3 regions of the Pseudoalteromonas mucoides genome follow, and region 3 is predicted to be linked to each of the others. Evidence: predicted binding sites of a transcription regulator. Region 3 holds the regulator's gene; each other region holds the start of a gene.
What was found. Region 3 encodes MetJ, which represses methionine synthesis genes. Its sites were predicted from a motif close to TAGACGTCTAGACGTCTA; they were not measured.

Region 1 (6,357 bases), on a different contig from region 3:
GCAGTAAAAGCCTTAGCAACCGTGTTTAAAGCAAAAATGCTAGCAGCCATTAGGGCACATAAACTAACGATACCTCAAAGCGAATTGCTCATGAAAAAATCATGGTGTGTACACAGCAAAGTGAATTTGACCGAACCGGAAACAGTGTTGAAATACCTTGGACGCTACACACGTAAAGGCATGTTGCATGAAGGACGGCTTAAGCAAGTAACAAAAGATGATGTCACGTTTAGTTATAAAGACTACCGAGACAGCAAAATAAAGCGAATGACATTAACGGGCATAGAATTTATTAGGTGCTATTTACTGCATGTGCTCCCAAGTGGGTTTATGCGAATACGGCACTACGGGTTTTTAGCCAGTGCGTGTAGAGCAAAAAACGGGGTATTATCAGCGCACAAACAGACAAGCATGAGACTAAAATAAGGGAAAGTCAGATACAACAGGTGCGATGAGAGTTAATTGGCCGTGCCCATCATGTAAGCAAGGGCAGTTGATAATGAAAAGCCTCTGTGTAAAGGATGCAAAAATCGACGGCCTAGCGAAGGGAGGCATAATAATGAATAGTGGTTAATAGTAAGTCGAACCGTTAAAAGTAACTCGTTAACTAAGTTGGTGTGACAGAGGATCAGCTTAGATGCGGTGTTGCCTAAAATAAATAAAAAGGATGACAGAAGACAATAAGCAGGCAGAAGCGATATAAAAGAACGTAGAAATATAATTAATAAACAGTAATTAACCCGTTTAGTAGTAAAAGGGTGTCCAATAAAACTGCAATCGACAACTTCCCTAAAAAAGAGAATTCCTATAGCATTAAACATACCAATAAAAACGTTGAGTGAGGAGCATGCTTCGTTCAACAAGGTATTTATACGATACAAACAACGTAACGTATAAATACTAAGACGTTAGGAAACCGAGTCATGAATCCTCCCTCTGAGACGTGTAATATTTGTAGACGTATTTTGGATTGTGAAAACGATCCTCTGTCTACTGATTGTGGTGGCGATTGCTGGGGATGTATCGGCGAAATTGAAGCTGATATGGGATGCGAATATTCGTTGCGTAAAGTTAGGGAGGAGTATTCTTCAGGATTAAGACCAGACTGGATTCCATCGCCAAATGTAGTGCTAACACAATCTGGCAGTGGTGCAACACATATTCTTGTAGAGTTTGTTCACCCTAGCGGTGGTGTCTGGCCGGAAGTAGAATTTACTCTTAGCTTCGATTCAAAAGATGTACCTAAAAATCAATCCAAAACTATAGAGTCAGTTGTTTTGGTTGCGGATAGGGGGGGCGCAGCACAGTATGAATATAGCTTTCCAAAGTTAAAAAGAAATAACACTGCATGGGTGTCGGTTGAGTTACAGTCAATGACTTGGTCTAAGCCTGTACTTGGTTGCGATACAGATGCCTAACAAAAATAGTAACAGGAACGGTTTTAAGCTGCTTCCGCTTCGCTCCATCAACTTAAAGCACGTCCTGTTCTACAGGCGTTGAGGCTGTGGGGTTACCCTTTTTAGGGACTTAACTTCCTAATTTGGATTGTTCGCTTTTTAACCTTGAATCCACTGGGTGACTGTGATCTAATAGATATTATTCACCCACGGTAAACTGTTATGGCCCACTACAAGCCTGACTTATCCTGCCAAAACAAATTCATTCCTATCAATTCTACAAGGGCCCTTGCTTCCAAGCGGCAACTTTGGGGCTGGTGATACCACATGCTATAGCAAGTCGGGATTAGAATCTGTATTACTCTTAAGTGCAGCGTTTCTTAACCTCTTTGTGAATAATTCACTAAGTTTGTTGCACAAAGAGAAGGAAACGAAACTAAATACTTTAGCTGGCTTATTCTATGTCGCTTATCATCATTGCCCGAAGCCCGAAGCCCGAAGCCCGAAGCCCGAAGCCCGAAGCCCGAACTTAAGCTATTTGCTTCTCAGCTAGATTCAATTCCATTGTCGCTTTTAATAAACGATAAAGGTTAATTGATGCATCAATCTCTTCTTTACGGTTGGTTAAACTTTCAATGTTTAAACCCAGAGGCACATCTAAATGGGCGCAGCTTTGCAAAATAAGATCTAGGTTTTCACGGCAAATACGCACTGATTCGCTCAATGGCTTTTCAGAGTCAAGCATGCGCCATTTGGTTGCCTCAGGCACTGAAATACCTAGCCACTGCATAAACTCAAGTGTTTTTTCACTGCCACACGGAGTGAACGTTAAGATGATACGATTAGGCTTAATGCCTTGTGCTTTGCAGCTTCGCGCATAGCTGGTGATCAAATCAATGGTATCTTGTGCATTGTAAACGGCTTGCGATATAAAAAACTGACAGCCCTGTGCGGTTTTCTCAAGTAGACGCTCATGTTCGTTACGCTTGCTAGCATGGCGCTCAGCGATAGTTACGCCACCTAAAAAGAAATCATCGGCTTGCTTAGCAAGCGTTTTGTATGCATTTGGTAAGCTTAGTTTGATATCGCCATCTGATGAGGGACTACCAACGAGTACCAAGTTTTTTAGATCAAAATCATTTTTAGTTTCGTCAAGCCACTGGTTAAATTCAGCTTCACCGCGCTGGGCAACACTCTTATAGGTGATTACATCTTGGCGTGATAATTGACGTAACAAGCGGCTGTATTCACGAGGATCAACGGTTTGCTTAAATGGAAAAGGGCGAGGCTTGGCGGTACGGCTACTTTCGTCTTGGATGTCGTAGATTACAACGCCATCATATTCAATTTCGTGTAAGCGGCCTAACAGCTTTTGTGCAATGGTTTCTAATTGGGCTTTATCGGTACCAATACGCGGTGGTGTGGTGCCAATTAAGTAAACACCCTGATTGGTGTCTTCAATTTTCTCTTGTAATGATAAAGCCATAATCCTCATTCCAGCCAATTAACGTTCTATGCTTAGTAATATAGCAGCCATTTAGACGTCTAGATAGATTTTTTTATTGAAACTTTCTCAATCTATATGAATTTACTTCATGTTCATTTGGTTTTTAGGTACGGAAAATACACAACTGTTTACATAAATCATTGGCTTTGGGGTCTTATATTGGTTCGTTTTATTGCATAATCATTAATGTAAAAAATTTTATAACTAAAAAAATATTCAACTAACAAGGGATAACAATGAAATTTAAACTATTAGCGACAAGCCTCGCAGTAACGCTTGCATTGAGCGGCTGTGTTAGCAATAAAAGTACAACCACGATTAAAGACGTGGAAATAGAACAAAACTCTGTAGCAAGCGCCGATAGTCGTGTGTTCTCACAAGACTATGTACTCGAGGAGCTTGATAACGGTTTACGTGTAATGGTGGTTAAAACCGACTACCCAGATGTAGTTTCATTGCAAATCCCAGTATCTGTTGGATCTAGAAATGAAGTTGAAGAGGGTAAAACCGGCTTTGCTCATTTTTTTGAACACATGATGTTTAAAGGTTCAGAAAAGTTCCCGCAGGATGTCTATTCAGATATCTTGAAAAACTCAGGGGTAGATAACCGCGCATATACCACTAACGACTACACTAATTATCACTTAAATTTTTCCAAGCAACACCTTGATAAAGTACTTGAGATTGAAGCTGATATTTTTCAAAACTTAAAGTATTCAGAAGAGCAGTTTCGTACTGAAGCGCTAACAGTAAAAGGTGAATACCTTAAAAATAATGCTAGCCCAATTCGTAAGTTACTTTCAGCTGTGCGTAATGAAGCTTTTGACAAGCACACATATAAACACACCACTATGGGCTTTTTTGAAGACATTGAAGCTATGCCAGATCAAATGGCGTACGGCAAAGAGTTTTTTGACAAATTCTATAAGCCTGAATATGTATCGCTTGTGATTGTAGGTGATGTTGACCCACAAGAAACCATGGCTATGGTTAAGAAGCATTGGGGTAAGTGGCAAAAAGGCAACTATGTTGCTGACATTCCAACAGAACCAAAACAACAAGCTGCTAAGTACGTGCATGAACAAAATGAAGGCTTACCAGGGCATTGGTTGCTAGTGTCATACAAGGGCGCAGCTTGGGAGCCTGAGAAAAAAGACCGTGCCGCGCTTGATTTGCTGTCGCAGCTTTATTTTTCAAATAACTCTGAGTTGTATCAAGAGCTAGTGGTTGATAAACAAATTGCCAGCCAAATGTTTACCTACAACCCAGACACTAAAGATCCTGGCCTGCTTCATGTATTTGTAAAAGTAGAAAACGAAGAGGATTTAGCCAAAGCACGTGATGCAATCAATAGCACTTATGCAAAAGCGCGTACGGAGCTTGTGGATAGTCAAAAATTAGCTGATTTAAAATCAAACTTAAAGTATAGCTTTATTAATGGCTTAGATTCATCCCAAGCAATTGCTTCAACCCTTGCAAGCTACATGCATTTTGAGCGTGATCCTGAGGTCGTTAATCAATTATATGCCACGGCAGACAGCATCACCGCAAAAGATATTCAAGACATTGCTAATAAGTATTTTGTTGATAGCAGTCGTACTACGGTGACTATGTCGTCGCTTGATAAAGTAGCAGGCTTTGAGCAAGAAGTTGATTTAAATACGCTTGTTGCGAGTAAACAAACGGTCAAAGAGCGTCATTTTAATATACTAGATAAAACTAATAGCTCACCGCTGATTGATGTTAATTGGTTATTCCATACCGGTGCGGCCGCTGATCCTAAAGGTCAAAAGGGCGTAGCAGCACTTACAGCTGCAATGCTGGCTCAAGGTGGCTCAGAATCTAAGAGTTACAATGATATCAAAAAAGCACTTTATCCATTAGCGGGCAGCTTTGGTTATCAGTTAGATAAAGAAATGATCTCGTTACAAGGGCGTGTGCATAAAGATAATGCAGCTCAGTGGTATGCGCTAGTTAGTAAGCAGTTACTTAATCCAGGCTTCAGAGAAGATGACTTTAAACGAGTAAAGAAAGAGGTAATTGATGGTATTAAATCGGGCCTTAAAGCATCTAATGATGAAGAGCTAGGTAAAGAAGTTCTTTATCACAAGCTGTATCAAGGTCACCCTTATGAAAGCTATAACTATGGTGATTTATCTGATCTTGAAGCGCTCACACTTGATGATGTGAAAGCATTTTATGCTAAAGAGTTTACCCAAGCTAAGCTTACTCTTGGTTTAATTGGCGCGGTGCCACAATCACTTAAAGCAACTATGCTCAATGACTTAAGTGATTTACCTAAAGGTGAGAAAAGTCGCTTATCAATTCCTGACGCGCCAGAACTTAAAGGGCATCATGCAACCATTGTTGAAAAGTCGGCACAATCTACCGCTGTCTCATTTGGCTTCCCGATTGATACGATTCGCAGCAGTGAGGACTGGACAGCACTTTGGCTAGTACGTTCATACTTTGGTGAGCACCGTAGTTCTAACGCTTATCTGTATAATCGTATTCGTCAAACACGTGGCATGAACTATGGTGATTATGCTTATATTGAGTATTTCCCGCGTGGTATGTTCCAAACAAAACCAGATGCAAACCTTGGTCGTTCTGAGCAGATATTTCAAGTATGGCTACGCCCACTGCGCTCAAATAATGACGCGCACTTTGCAACACGTACGGCTCTATTTGAACTTGATAAGTTGATCAAAAATGGCATGACAGAAAAAGACTTTGACGCAACGCGTAACTTCTTAATCAACTTTGTGCCGCAAATGGTCGCTAGTCAAAATCGCCAATTGGGCTATGCGCTAGATAGCGAGTTTTATAACACTGACACGTTTGTAAAGTATGTAACGAGCCAGCTTGAAAAGTTAAGCCTTGCTGACGTAAATCGTGTTATAAAAGAAAACTTACAAACAGATGATATCCAGTATGTATTTATAACTGGTGATGGCAAAGATATGCAACAGCGCCTAGCGTCAGAGCAAACATCGCCAATGGTATATAACTCAGAAAAACCAGCTGAACTGGTTGCTGAAGATAAGGTCATTGCTGATTACAAACTAGCAATTCCTTCGAAAAACATTGAAGTACTTGCAGTAGATAAAGTGTTTCAATAAAAGCGATATAAATTAAGCTAATTAAAGTGCCCCATTAATTGGGGCATTTTTATTTGCGATTAGTTATAACTAATAACCAGAACAAATAATCACAGGGTTAACACATCTATGGTGAAATCCGTTAAACTGGCACAAAGCATATTTTGTATTAACTTAAGGCCGTCCTATGCGTCATGAAATTTGGCAACAGCTTCGCACTGAAGCGAATGAAGTTGTAACTCGCGAACCTCTTTTAGCAAGTCATGTGTATTCATGTGTGCTTAATCATGAGTGTTTAGGTTCGGCATTAAGCTTTATTGTTGCTAATAAATTATCAGATGCAGTTGTATCG
Region 2 (6,357 bases), on a different contig from region 3:
GCCATAGCAATGCTTACTTGGCTATCAGGCAAGGTAAAGGCAAGTTCAGCCGATTGATGTTTGTCAGCTTTTAAGCCATTGGGGTGGCTAATCAATACACCATTGAGTGATACATCGAGTAATTCACAGCTAAAGCTTTGCTCGTTTATTAAAAGTGTTGCGGGAGTAGAAAACAACACGCGAGTATATTGACGACGATTAACCATAATTAACCATAATTAACCATAATTAACCTCAGTGATTATATTTATGTAAATTATAGTCACGATTTTACAAGTTTGGCGGCATTCGCTTTAAGTTTTTCGTTGTTAGGGTTTGATGTTGTGGTTAGCCACACAACTTGACCATGCATATTAATAAATAGCGTTGTAGGGGTGCCGCGAATTCCTAACCGTTGAGCGATTAAGTCAGCTTTTATTGCGGTTTTAAAATGATGACCACGACTGATGAGAGATTGCTGAGGATCTGCTCCCTCATCTTCACGAAAACTCACGCCTATAACTTGTAAGCCGTACTGTTGATATTGTTGGTGGATTTGATCGAGCGCTGGTTGTAGCTTTTTGCAGTATGGGCACCAGGTTGCCCAAAAGTGTAAAATATATGGCTTTCCTAAAAGATCTTTTGTGTTAAGTGAACTCCCGTCTGCCATTTTTAAGGTGAGCGCGGGTAGTTTAGGAAGCTGTTTTTGCTCAAGCTCAGCTGCGTAGCCAAATAAGCTTATGCTTAATAAAAAAAGTGCGAATAAGTATTTCATAGCGGTTAATTTTTAGTATGAAGATACTTAACTAGAAAGGGGGGCGGGTATATTTCTTTCAAAAAATAAAAAGCCCCGCATAAATGCAGGGCTATAAATATGGTTACTATAGAACTTTAACCAATTTTCTTGTATTTAATACGCTTGGGCTGCGCTGCAGCTGCACCGAGGGTTTTCTTTAACCATTCTTCGTATTCGGTGTAGTTACCATCGAAGAAGTTAATTTGGCCTTCATCACGGTAATCAAGAATGTGTGTAGCAATACGGTCTAAGAACCAACGGTCATGCGAGATACACATTACATTACCCGGGAACTCTAAAATTGCATTCTCAAGGGCACGTAATGTTTCCACGTCCAAGTCATTGGTTGGCTCATCCAGTAAGATAACATTGCCGCCAGCTTTTAATAACTTAGCTAAATGTAAACGGTTACGCTCACCACCAGATAGGTCTTTAACAAACTTTTGCTGGTCATTACCTTTAAAGTTAAAGCGGCCTACGTAAGCACGGCTTGGGAATTCAAAGTTACCAATTTTAAGCACATCTTGGCCATCAGCAATTTCTTGGAAAACCGTATTGCTGTCGTCCATGTTGCCACGGAACTGATCAACCGTTGCAAGCTCAACAGTTTCACCAATGGTGATATCGCCGCTATCTGGTTTTTCTTCACCACTTAGCATTTTAAATAGAGTTGATTTACCCGCACCATTGGCACCGATAATACCCACAATAGCGCCCTTAGGCATTGTGAAGTTTAAGTCATCAATGAGTACGCGGTCGCCAAAGCTCTTCTTCAAGTTTTTAACTTCAATTACTTGGTCGCCTAAACGCGGGCCAGGTGGAATAAATAGCTCGTTGGTTTCGTTACGTTTTTGGTAATCAGAGTGCTGTAACTCACTAAACTGTGCCATACGTGCTTTAGACTTAGCTTGACGGCCCTTCGGGTTTGAACGTACCCATTCAAGTTCTTGCGCAATTGACTTTTGACGGGCTTTTTCAGATTTCTGCTCTTGTTGCAAACGCGCGTCTTTTTGTTCAAGCCAAGAAGAGTAGTTACCTTCCCATGGGATACCTTCACCACGGTCAAGCTCTAGAATCCAACCCGCTACGTTATCTAGGAAGTAACGGTCATGGGTTACTGCCACAACGGTGCCTTCGTAATCATGTAAGAAGCGCTCAAGCCATGCAACAGATTCAGCATCTAAGTGGTTAGTAGGCTCATCAAGAATAAGCATATCTGGTTTTTCTAATAATAAACGACAAATCGCGATACGACGACGTTCACCACCAGATAAAACCTCAACTTTAGCATCCCAAGGCGGCAGGCGAAGTGCATCAGCAGCACGTTCTAATACATTATCAATGTTGTGGCCGTCATGGGCTTGAATGATCGCTTCAAGTTGACCTTGCTCTTTAGCTAGTGCGTCAAAATCAGCGTCTTCCATAGCGTATTCGTTATAAACTTCATCAAGACGACTTAATGCGTTTTTAACTTCACTGACCGCTTCTTCAACGGTTTCGCGCACGGTTTTGCTTTCATCGAGTACCGGCTCTTGCGGTAAGTAACCAATTTTAATACCCGGTTGAGGATGTGCTTCACCTTCAAACTCTTGATCAACGCCAGCCATAATACGTAGTAAGCTTGATTTACCCGAGCCGTTTAAGCCAAGTACACCAATTTTTGCGCCAGGGAAAAAATGCAATGAGATATCTTTTAAAATAGTGCGCTTAGGTGGCACTACTTTCGATACTCGACTCATCGAGAAAATAAACTTATCTGGTAAAACCATGGAAAAAGCCTTCGAATTATAAATAAAATTATGATGCTTATTGTAGAGTCTCATAGCCCAAACAGTCAACGAATCAGCAAAGTGAGCCCTGTGTTTTTAAGTAAATAGGCGATATACCAAATTCATTTAGACATCTATACATCTAGAGGTTGAAATTTACTGCTAACCGTTCATAATTAGCTATTGGTTAAAATGATGCTTGGAGTGAATGAATGCCTATTACAGTGAAAGATGAATTGCCTGCAATTGCAAAGCTACGTCAAGAAAATGTCTTTGTAATGCCAAAAACCCGTGCGAAAACGCAAGAAATTCGCCCGATGCGGCTGGCCATCTTAAACTTAATGCCGAATAAAGTAGAAACCGAAGTACAGTTTATTCGCTTATTGGCAAACTCACCACTGCAAGTAAATGTGGAGCTTTTACGCTTAGATACTCACCGTAGCAGCAGTAATTCTGAAGAGCATCTAGACACCTTTTACCGTTATTTCTCAGAAGTAAAAGACAACAACTACGATGCTATGTTAGTTACCGGCGCACCGCTTGCGCATTTAGAATACGACGAGGTCGCTTATTGGGATGAGCTCAAAGTGATACTCGATTGGGCTGAGCAACATGTAACATCAACTTTGTTTTCGTGTTGGGCGGCTCATGCTGGTTTATTTCATCACTACGGGTTAAAGCGCGAATTAAAACCGAAGAAGCTCAGTGGTGTATTTACTCATCATTGTTACTTTGAACATGCCGCGCTTACACGTGGTTTTGATGACACCTTTGTAGTGCCGCATTCTCGTTTTGGTCATATTGATATTGAAAAAATTAACGCCTGTGAAGATATAGTTGTATTGGCAGGTTCTAAGCGAGTAGGTGCTTACTTGCTTAAAAATAAATCAGGCAGTCAGGTGTATATTACAGGTCATCCCGAGTACGATGCTGACACATTAAAAGGTGAATACCAACGCGACCTTGCAAAAAAGCCTGACGCCGCTATGCCTGAAAATTACTTTCCTGATAACAACCCAGATAACGAGCCGTCGAAAACCTGGCAAAGCCATGCCTTTTTGTTATTTTCGAATTGGTTAAATTACTATGTGTATCAAACCACACCTTATGATATTAATCTCGTTAGCCAAGCAGTAAGGACTAACAACTATGCCGAGTAATACAGTGAATAAACATGCAGAACTAACCGAGGCGCTAAAACAGCGAATTTTAATCCTCGACGGCGCTATGGGCACCATGATCCAAGAGCATAAATTAGAAGAAGAAGACTACCGTGGTGAGCGCTTTAAAGACTGGCATGTATTAATTAAAGGCAATAACGACTTGCTAAGCCTGACTCAGCCTAAAATAATTGCTGATATTCATCGAGGCTTTTTAAATGCAGGTGCCGATATTATTGAAACAAACACCTTTAACTCGACCACTGTCTCAATGGAAGATTACGACATGGCGAGTATCAGTCGTGAGGTAAACTTAGAGTCGGCCAAGTTAGCACGCAGTATCTGTGATGAATTTACCGCTAAAAACCCTGAAAAGCCACGTTATGTGGCAGGTGTACTTGGGCCAACGTCAAAAACGTGCTCAATCTCGCCTGATGTAAATGACCCAGGTTATCGTAATATCACCTTTGATAAATTAGTCACGGCCTATGTTGAATCTACCCTTGCTTTAATGGAAGGCGGCGCTGATTTAATTTTGATTGAAACGATTTTTGATACCTTAAACGCCAAAGCGGCCTCGTTCGCTGTTGAAGAAGCATTTGAACAAGCAGGGCGTACATTACCAGTGATGATCTCAGGCACTATTACTGATGCATCAGGGCGTACGCTTTCAGGCCAAACTACCGAAGCGTTTTATAATTCAATTCGCCATATTAAGCCTATTTCTATCGGCTTAAACTGCGCACTTGGCCCTGATTTATTACGCCAATACGTTGAAGAGTTGTCTCGAGTTTGCGAAACTTTTGTATCTGTTCATCCTAACGCGGGTTTACCGAATGAGTTTGGTGAATACGACTTAGAAGCGCCTGAAATGGCTGTTGAGATCATTGATTGGGGCAAATCGGGTTTTATTAATATTGTTGGCGGTTGCTGTGGTACAACGCCTGCTCATATTAAAGCGTTTGCTAAAGGCCTTGAAGAGGTTAAACCTCGTGTATTACCTGAGCTTGAAGTGCGGATGCGCTTATCTGGCCTTGAAGCGTGTAACTTAAATTAGGAAACCGACATGACACAACAAATTGCAGTATTTACTAACGTCGGTGAGCGTACCAATGTAACCGGCTCAGCCATGTTCAAACGATTGATCATGGAAGAAGACTATGAAACCGCCCTTAATGTTGCCCGCGAACAAGTTGAAAATGGCGCACAGGTAATTGATATCAACATGGACGAAGCCATGCTGGACTCAAAAGCCGCGATGGTGAAGTTTTTAAACTTAATTGCCTCAGAGCCTGATATTTCTAAAGTACCTATCATGGTTGATTCCTCTAAATGGGAAGTGATCGAAGCGGGCTTAAAATGTATTCAAGGCAAGGCGATTGTTAACTCAATCTCATTAAAAGAAGGCGAAGAGCCGTTTAAACGCCAAGCTAAAATTATTAAACGCTTTGGCGCTGCAGCTGTTGTTATGGCATTTGATACCGATGGTCAAGCCGACACCGCAGATCGTAAGTTTGAAATATGTGAGCGCAGCTACCGTATTTTAGTTGATGAAATAGGCTTCCCACCGGAAGATATTATTTTCGACCCAAATATATTTGCTGTTGCGACAGGTATTGAAGAGCACGATAACTACGCTGTTGAATTTATTGAAGGCACTCGGCGTATCAAACAAAACCTACCGTACTGTAAGGTATCGGGTGGGGTGTCTAATGTATCATTTTCGTTCCGAGGTAATAACCCTGTTCGTGAAGCGATTCACTCGGTGTTTTTATACCATGCTATAAAAGCGGGCATGGATATGGGTATAGTCAACGCAGGGCAACTTGCCGTTTATGATGATATACCAGATGAGCTACGTAAAGCCGTTGAAGATGTTATTTTAAATACTGACTCTGGTGCCGGTGAGCGTTTAGTAGAACTTGCGCCTAAGTTCTCAGGTATGGCACAAGCTGAACGTGTTGAAGATTTAGAATGGCGTACTTGGCCTGTTGAAAAACGCCTTGAGCATGCGCTTGTAAAAGGTATTACAGAATACATCGACGAAGACACCGAAGAGTGCCGCGCGGCTGCCGATAAACCCATTCACGTTATTGAAGGGCCATTAATGGATGGCATGAACGTGGTAGGTGATTTATTTGGCGCAGGTAAAATGTTTTTACCGCAAGTAGTAAAATCAGCGCGAGTAATGAAGCGTGCTGTGGCGTACCTTGACCCATTCATTGAAGCTGAAAAAGAAGAAGGCGCTACCAATGGTAAAATAGTCATGGCAACGGTAAAAGGTGACGTACACGACATTGGTAAAAACATTGTGGGCGTTGTTCTGCAGTGTAATAACTACGAAGTAATTGATTTAGGTGTAATGGTACCGGCAGAAAAAATACTGCAAACAGCCATTGATGAAAAAGCCGATGTGATTGGGCTTTCTGGCCTTATTACGCCGTCACTTGATGAAATGGTACACGTTGCTAAAGAGATGACACGCCGTGGTTTTGAACTGCCGTTATTAATTGGTGGTGCGACAACATCCAAAGCGCATACAGCTGTAAAAATTGAGCCACAATATGACAAAGGTGTGGTATACGTAAATAACGCTAGCCGTGCCGTAGGCGTGGTTTCAAACTTGTTATCAAAAGAGCTAAAACCCGCCTTT
Region 3 (6,357 bases):
CCTGCGGCTGAAACCACAACACAATCACCCACTTCGCTATTCGCTAAAATGATATTCGCGACTGCTTGATAGCGCTCTGGTGAACTTAAGCTCGAACCACCAAATTTATGTACTATATTAACCATATTGTTACCACAATGCCGTATGTGCTGGCGTTAGTTTAAATGAGCTTGATTGCTGATCTTGTTGTTTAGCTGTGGCTTGTTGTGCAACAAGTTGCTCACTTTGACCACCCTGACCAGGCTTTACTTTATTAAACACACGTTCTAAATCAGCCACTAAGTCTTTAACATCTTCAATACCAACAGAAATACGAATTAGCGTGTCACCCACACCAGCCTCAAGGCGTGCAGTTGCATCCATTCCGGCATGCGTCATAGTAGCTGGATGACAAATTAAACTCTCAACGCCGCCCAGTGACTCAGCTAAACTAAATTCTTTAAGACTCGTTAAAAATGCTGCCGCATCATTTACATCACCCTTAATATCAAAACTCACCATGCCACCAAAACCACGCTGCTGTACTTTAGCCAACTCATGCTGTGGATGTGACTCAAGACCAGGATAATAAACTTGGCTTACATAAGGAGAGTCTTCTAGATATTGCGCTATGATAAACGCATTTTCTTGGTGCTGACGCAAACGCACATTTAACGTACGCAAGCCACGTAAAGTTAAGTAGCTATCAAACGGCGCACCGGTAATACCAATATTATTTGCCCACCACGCAAGCTCATCACCTAACTCTTGGGTTGCAGCAATCACGGCGCCACCCACAACATCTGAGTGACCATTAATATATTTAGTCGTTGAATGCACCACAATATCGACACCAAATTCGATTGGATTTTGTAAAGCCGGCGATAAAAATGTGTTATCTGCGCCAACAAGTGCACCACATTGTTTAGCAATAGTGGTAATTGCTTTAATATCGGTCAGCCGTAAAATAGGGTTGCTCGGTGTTTCAATCCAAATTAGCTTAGGTTTAATTTCAAGAATTTTTTCATGGTTTTCGGTTTTCGTTAAATCTAAAACCACTAACTTTAATAACCCACGCTTTTCAAGAGAGGTAAATAAACGGTAGCTACCGCCATAACAATCGTGAGGAATAACTAAAGTATCATCGCTATTGAGTAGTTGAGTCGCTAAATGTACTGCCGACATACCAGTGGCTGTAATGATCCCCTTGGCGCCCCCTTCAAGCTCGGCCAAGGTTTCAGCTAATATATCGCGATTTGGGTTTCCACTGCGGCCATAATCGTATTGGCGTTTAGTATCAAAATCAGCAAATGAATAGGTTGTTGATAAATGAAGAGGCGGTACAACAGCACCATGATGTTTATCAGCATCGATACCATTTCGTACCGCGATAGTTGCTTTGTTCTTTTGACTCATAACGTCACCTACAATAAATGGATGTTTAGACGTCTAAAAGGTTAGAGGATCAGTCCCCATAAGTCAAAACATTTGTGGTGTAACCAGGGTATTATTAGCGGTAAAGATATTTAGCTCGCTAGATGGCTAAATAACAAGTGTTTGACTATCTTTTTTAAAACGATAGAATTTCCGCATCTTTGCAAAGCAAATAGGCTATGCAAACAACTAACAACCTGAGGCAACGATACTTCTTATGGCTAAATGGAACGGTGAATATATTCACCCATACGCAGAACACGGTAAAAAATCAGAACAAGTGAAAAAGATCACCGTGTCTATCCCACTTAACGTGCTAAAAGTGTTAACTGACGAGCGCACCCGCCGTCAAATAAACAACCTACGACACGCAACTAACAGCGAACTACTTTGTGAAGCATTTTTACACGCTTTTACTGGGCAACCGCTGCCAAACGATGAAGACTTGCGTAAAGACAACCCTGAGAAAGTGCCTGAAGAAGTGAAGAAAATCATGCTCGAAATGGGACTTGAAGTACCTGTACTTAACGAAGATTAAGTTACGGTTTGCATTCCTGCCTTCAGGAATTGGATACAAAAAAACCTCAGCAACTAACATTGCTGAGGTTTTTTATTGCTTGATCGTTTCGGCTAAGCCATATAATTTTCAGGCATATCGATTTGCGCAACACCTGAATCAATAGCCGCTTGCGCTACCGCTTTGGCAATACGTGGCAGCAAACGCGGATCCATTGGTTTTGGAATAATATACTCAGGGCCAAATTCAAGAGAATCAACACCCGCTGCTTTTAATACTTCTGCAGGTACTGGCTCTTTAGCAATACTACGAATGGCATCCACTGCTGCAATTTTCATTTCATCGTTGATTTGGCTTGCACGAACATCAAGCGCACCACGGAAAATAAATGGGAAACATAGCACGTTATTAACTTGGTTCGGGTAATCTGAGCGCCCAGTCGCCATAATAAGATCTTTACGTGCACCGTGCGCAAGCTCTGGCGCGATCTCAGGGTCTGGATTAGAACATGCAAAAATAACTGGCTTGTCGGCCATTAGCTTTAAATCTTCTGGATCTAACAAGTTCGGACCTGATACACCAACAAATACATCTGCATCGGCTATTACATCTTGTAACGTGCGTTTATCTGTATTATTTGCAAATAGTTGTTTATGTTCATTTAAATCATCGCGACGTGTATGAATAACTCCTTTACGGTCAAGCATGTAAATGTGCTCACGCAGAGCGCCACATTTAATAAGTAGTTCCATACATGCTACAGCAGCTGCACCAGCGCCTAAACATACAATGATCGCATCTTCAATTTTTTTGCCTTGTACTTCAAGCGCATTAATCATACCCGCAGCAGTTACGATCGCCGTACCGTGTTGATCATCATGAAAAACAGGAATACTGCAACGCTCAATTAATGCCTTTTCAATTTCAAAACATTCAGGCGCTTTAATATCTTCAAGATTAATACCGCCAAACGTATCTGCAATATTAGCCACCGTATTGATGAAATCTTCAGTTGTACGATGCTTAACTTCAATATCAATTGAATCTAGACCTGCAAAACGCTTAAATAATAATGCCTTACCTTCCATTACTGGTTTTGACGCCAGTGGCCCTAGATTACCTAAGCCTAATATAGCGGTACCATTAGTAATAACAGCCACCATATTACCTTTGCCCGTGTATTTATAAGCATTAGCCGGATCGGCTGCAATTTCACGCACAGGTTCAGCAACACCTGGGCTATAAGCTAGAGCGAGATCATTAACGGTTTCAGCTGGCTTAGTAAGTTCAATGCTGATTTTTCCTGGAACGGGGTGAGCATGGTAATGTAATGCTTGTTCACGAAAGTCTGACATAACGCGATTTTATCCTGCAAGTAAGTTAAATTTAAAGTGAGAGTGAGCAGTTCTTAGCGAACAATACCTATATTATAATTAAATTCAAGCAATATCAGGTCTATCCTGTTATAAGCTATATCAGTTAATTTTATGCGTTTTGCCAGCATTTTTAGTAAATAATTCTAAAAACGCATGATTAAAACACTAACAAAACATCAAAAAACCCAACTAAATTTGCATGAATTTAAAGCAAATAGTACTGCAACTCGAACAAACTAAAAAGCAACAACAATAATCGACGATAGCGACAAATAACTGCAATTTAGCCCATTTTAGATACAGTAATAGCAGCAATGTAATTTATATTAATAATTAATATAGTGAATTAATTAGGGTTTGTCTGTGCTTCATTAGCTATAACCATTATAAGAAGCAGAAATATTAGTCAGAATAATATCGCTATAAATTAGCCATATCGCTGGCAACAAAGTAATACACAAAGGGGGATTTTCTAATTTTAATCTACGTAAATTAGGAGGAGCAAATGAATCACTGTAAGTTTTTCTAAATCACAGGCACAAAAAAAGCACCCGAAGGTGCCTTTCTTAACACGAAAGCAGAAATTACTTGCTGCTAAGTGCACCGAAACGCTTGTTAAAGCGATCAACACGGCCACCTGTGTCTAAAATCTTTTGCTTACCAGTGTAGAACGGGTGACACGCAGAACATACGTCTAAGTGGATGTCTTTACACAGTGTAGAACTAGTTTCGAATTTATTTCCGCATGAACAAGTTGCTGAAATTACTTCGTACTTAGGGTGAATACCTTCTTTCATAGAAACCTCTAGTTAAGGCCGCATCGCTCTCCAAACCCGAAGTCTGGCACCATACGTCGTTTAAATCAAAATAATTGGACGCGTATTCTAAGCAACAACCCAGCCCGCCACAAGCTTTAAATGCGTTTTTTGCTAATTAAATGAGCAAAAACTTTAAACCCACCATTTGCTGATAGGTTTTTTATCGTAACTTTAGTACATTAGCTGTCTTGTTGGTTTTTGTTGAGTTGCTATGAGTTTTGTTGAAGTTGCTATAAAAGTTCCGCTACAGCGTACTTTTGATTACAGCCTACCGGAACAACTTAATGGTTTATCAGTAACACCTCAAGTTGGCACCCGCGTTATTGTGCCATTTGGTAATCAAAAGAAAGTCGCTGTGGTGCTTGCATTAAAAACCACCACAGACGTGCCAAAAGATAAAATTAAAGCACTCTTAGAGGTGATTGATGATGAGCCTATTTTATCTGCACAGCATCTTGATTTATTACGCTTTACTGCCCGCTATTACTGCTACCCATTAGGCGAAACAATACATATTGCACTACCTGGCGCATTACGCCAAGGCGAATGCCCTGATAAAAGCAGTATTAACATGGTAGCCTTAACTGAAAAAGGCGCTAAACTTCCGTCTTTAAAAGCCAAAAGCCAACTAGGGCTATTAAAGCAATTAGCCGAGTCAGGAAAGTCCTCACTCACCGAGCTAAAAGCGCTGGGGTTTAATAAAAAGACCATCGATAGCCTACTCACCAAAGAGCTTATTAGCCAAAGTATTGAACACGATAATCAATGGCAACAACAAGCGCCACAAATCGGAACTAAACCCGTATTAAACAAAGAACAAGCCGTTGCCTGTACTTCAATAAACCAAAGCACAGGTTTTAATAGCTTTTTACTTGAAGGCGTCACCGGCAGTGGCAAAACCGAAGTTTACTTACAATGCCTAGAAGAAGTACTAAAACGAGGTGAACAAGCACTCGTACTAGTGCCTGAAATTGGCTTAACACCCCAAACGGTTAACCGCTTTCGCCGCCGCTTTGTTGATACTCCTATCATGCTTTGGCACTCAGCCTTAACCGATAAAGAGCGCCTGCAAACATGGCGCTTTTGCGAAAAAGCCAGCTGCGCTATTGTCATAGGCACTCGCTCAAGTATCTTTTTACCTTTTTTAAAACTGGGTATGATCATTGTTGATGAAGAACACGATAGCTCATTCAAACAGCAAGATACCTTGCGCTACCATGCCAGAGACTTAGCAGCGTACCGTGCTTATCAACACAAGATCCCCTTAGTCTTAGGCTCTGCAACCCCCGCTTTAGAGACTTTGCACAAAGCCATTAATGGTAAATACCAACTACTTAGCTTAACGCAGCGTGCGCAAACTAGCACAGATAACAAGTTTCAGCTGTTAGATATGAAAGGTCAGCCTGATCAAGCCGGTATTGCGCATGCAAGCCTTGCCACGATGCGCCAACACTTAAACCGCGGTAAGCAAGTAATGGTATTTTTAAATCGCCGTGGTTTTTCACCTACACTAATTTGCCACGAATGTGGTTGGCTCAGTGAGTGCTCGCGTTGCAGTACCAGCGCAACATTTCACAAAGCTATAGGCCAAATGATTTGCCATCACTGCGGCGAACAAGAACGGGTACCACATCAATGCCCTGATTGTGGCAGCACGCAAATATTTCCAAATGGTAAAGGCACAGAGCAAATAGAAGAGTTTTTAACAACAGAGTTTACTGACACCCCTATTAGCCGCATTGACCGCGACTCAACACGGCGTAAGGGAAGCTTAGAAAAAGCCCTTGATGATATTAATCAAGGCGGCGCACGAATTTTAGTGGGTACGCAAATGCTCGCTAAAGGACATCATTTTCCCGATGTCAGCTTAGTGCTTATTTTAGACGTAGATAGCGGCTTATACTCCTGTGATTTTCGTGCGACCGAGCATTTAGCTCAACTGGTTACACAAGTTGCAGGGCGAGCAGGACGAAGCGGAGAGCCTGGCCATGTTTTATTGCAAACACACTTTCCAGAGCACCCATTATTACAAGACTTAGTTAATAATGGGTATCAAGACTTTGCCCGCTTTGCATTACAAGAGCGTGAAGATGCACAACTGCCCCCTATTACGAATATGGCCATTGTCCGCGCCCAAGGGCATAACGTTAAGCAGGTGGTGGATTTTTTAACTGATTTAGTTCCTGTGCACGGTGTAACTGGTATACAATTGCTAGGTCCAATTCCTGCTCCT

Region 1: AAEU30_RS18720 (methylenetetrahydrofolate reductase) is a predicted target of MetJ. The motif match lies at 2,928-2,945, and genes of this name have one in related genera.
Region 2: AAEU30_RS07875 (homoserine O-succinyltransferase) is a predicted target of MetJ. The motif match lies at 2,672-2,689, and genes of this name have one in related genera.

What each region holds. Positions count from the first base shown of each region.
Region 1 is NZ_JBMMUC010000020.1:15,646-22,002, forward strand. Features, by position in the region: partial or broken gene AAEU30_RS18710 (IS91 family transposase) at 1-574, shown strand, start outside; gene AAEU30_RS18715 (hypothetical protein) at 924-1,418, shown strand; gene AAEU30_RS18720 (methylenetetrahydrofolate reductase) at 1,927-2,883, opposite strand; gene AAEU30_RS18725 (M16 family metallopeptidase) at 3,141-6,026, shown strand; gene cysE (serine O-acetyltransferase) at 6,193-6,357, shown strand, end outside.
Region 2 is NZ_JBMMUC010000005.1:215,716-222,072, forward strand. Features, by position in the region: gene AAEU30_RS07860 (PilZ domain-containing protein) at 1-206, opposite strand, end outside; gene AAEU30_RS07865 (TlpA disulfide reductase family protein) at 263-754, opposite strand; gene ettA (energy-dependent translational throttle protein EttA) at 871-2,544, opposite strand; gene AAEU30_RS07875 (homoserine O-succinyltransferase) at 2,757-3,704, shown strand; gene AAEU30_RS07880 (homocysteine S-methyltransferase family protein) at 3,694-4,761, shown strand; gene metH (methionine synthase) at 4,771-6,357, shown strand, end outside.
Region 3 is NZ_JBMMUC010000013.1:56,383-62,739, forward strand. Features, by position in the region: gene metL (bifunctional aspartate kinase/homoserine dehydrogenase II) at 1-125, opposite strand, end outside; gene metB (cystathionine gamma-synthase) at 130-1,395, opposite strand; gene metJ (met regulon transcriptional regulator MetJ) at 1,631-1,951, shown strand; gene AAEU30_RS14740 (malic enzyme-like NAD(P)-binding protein) at 2,044-3,285, opposite strand; gene rpmE (50S ribosomal protein L31) at 3,891-4,103, opposite strand; gene priA (primosomal protein N') at 4,336-6,357, shown strand, end outside.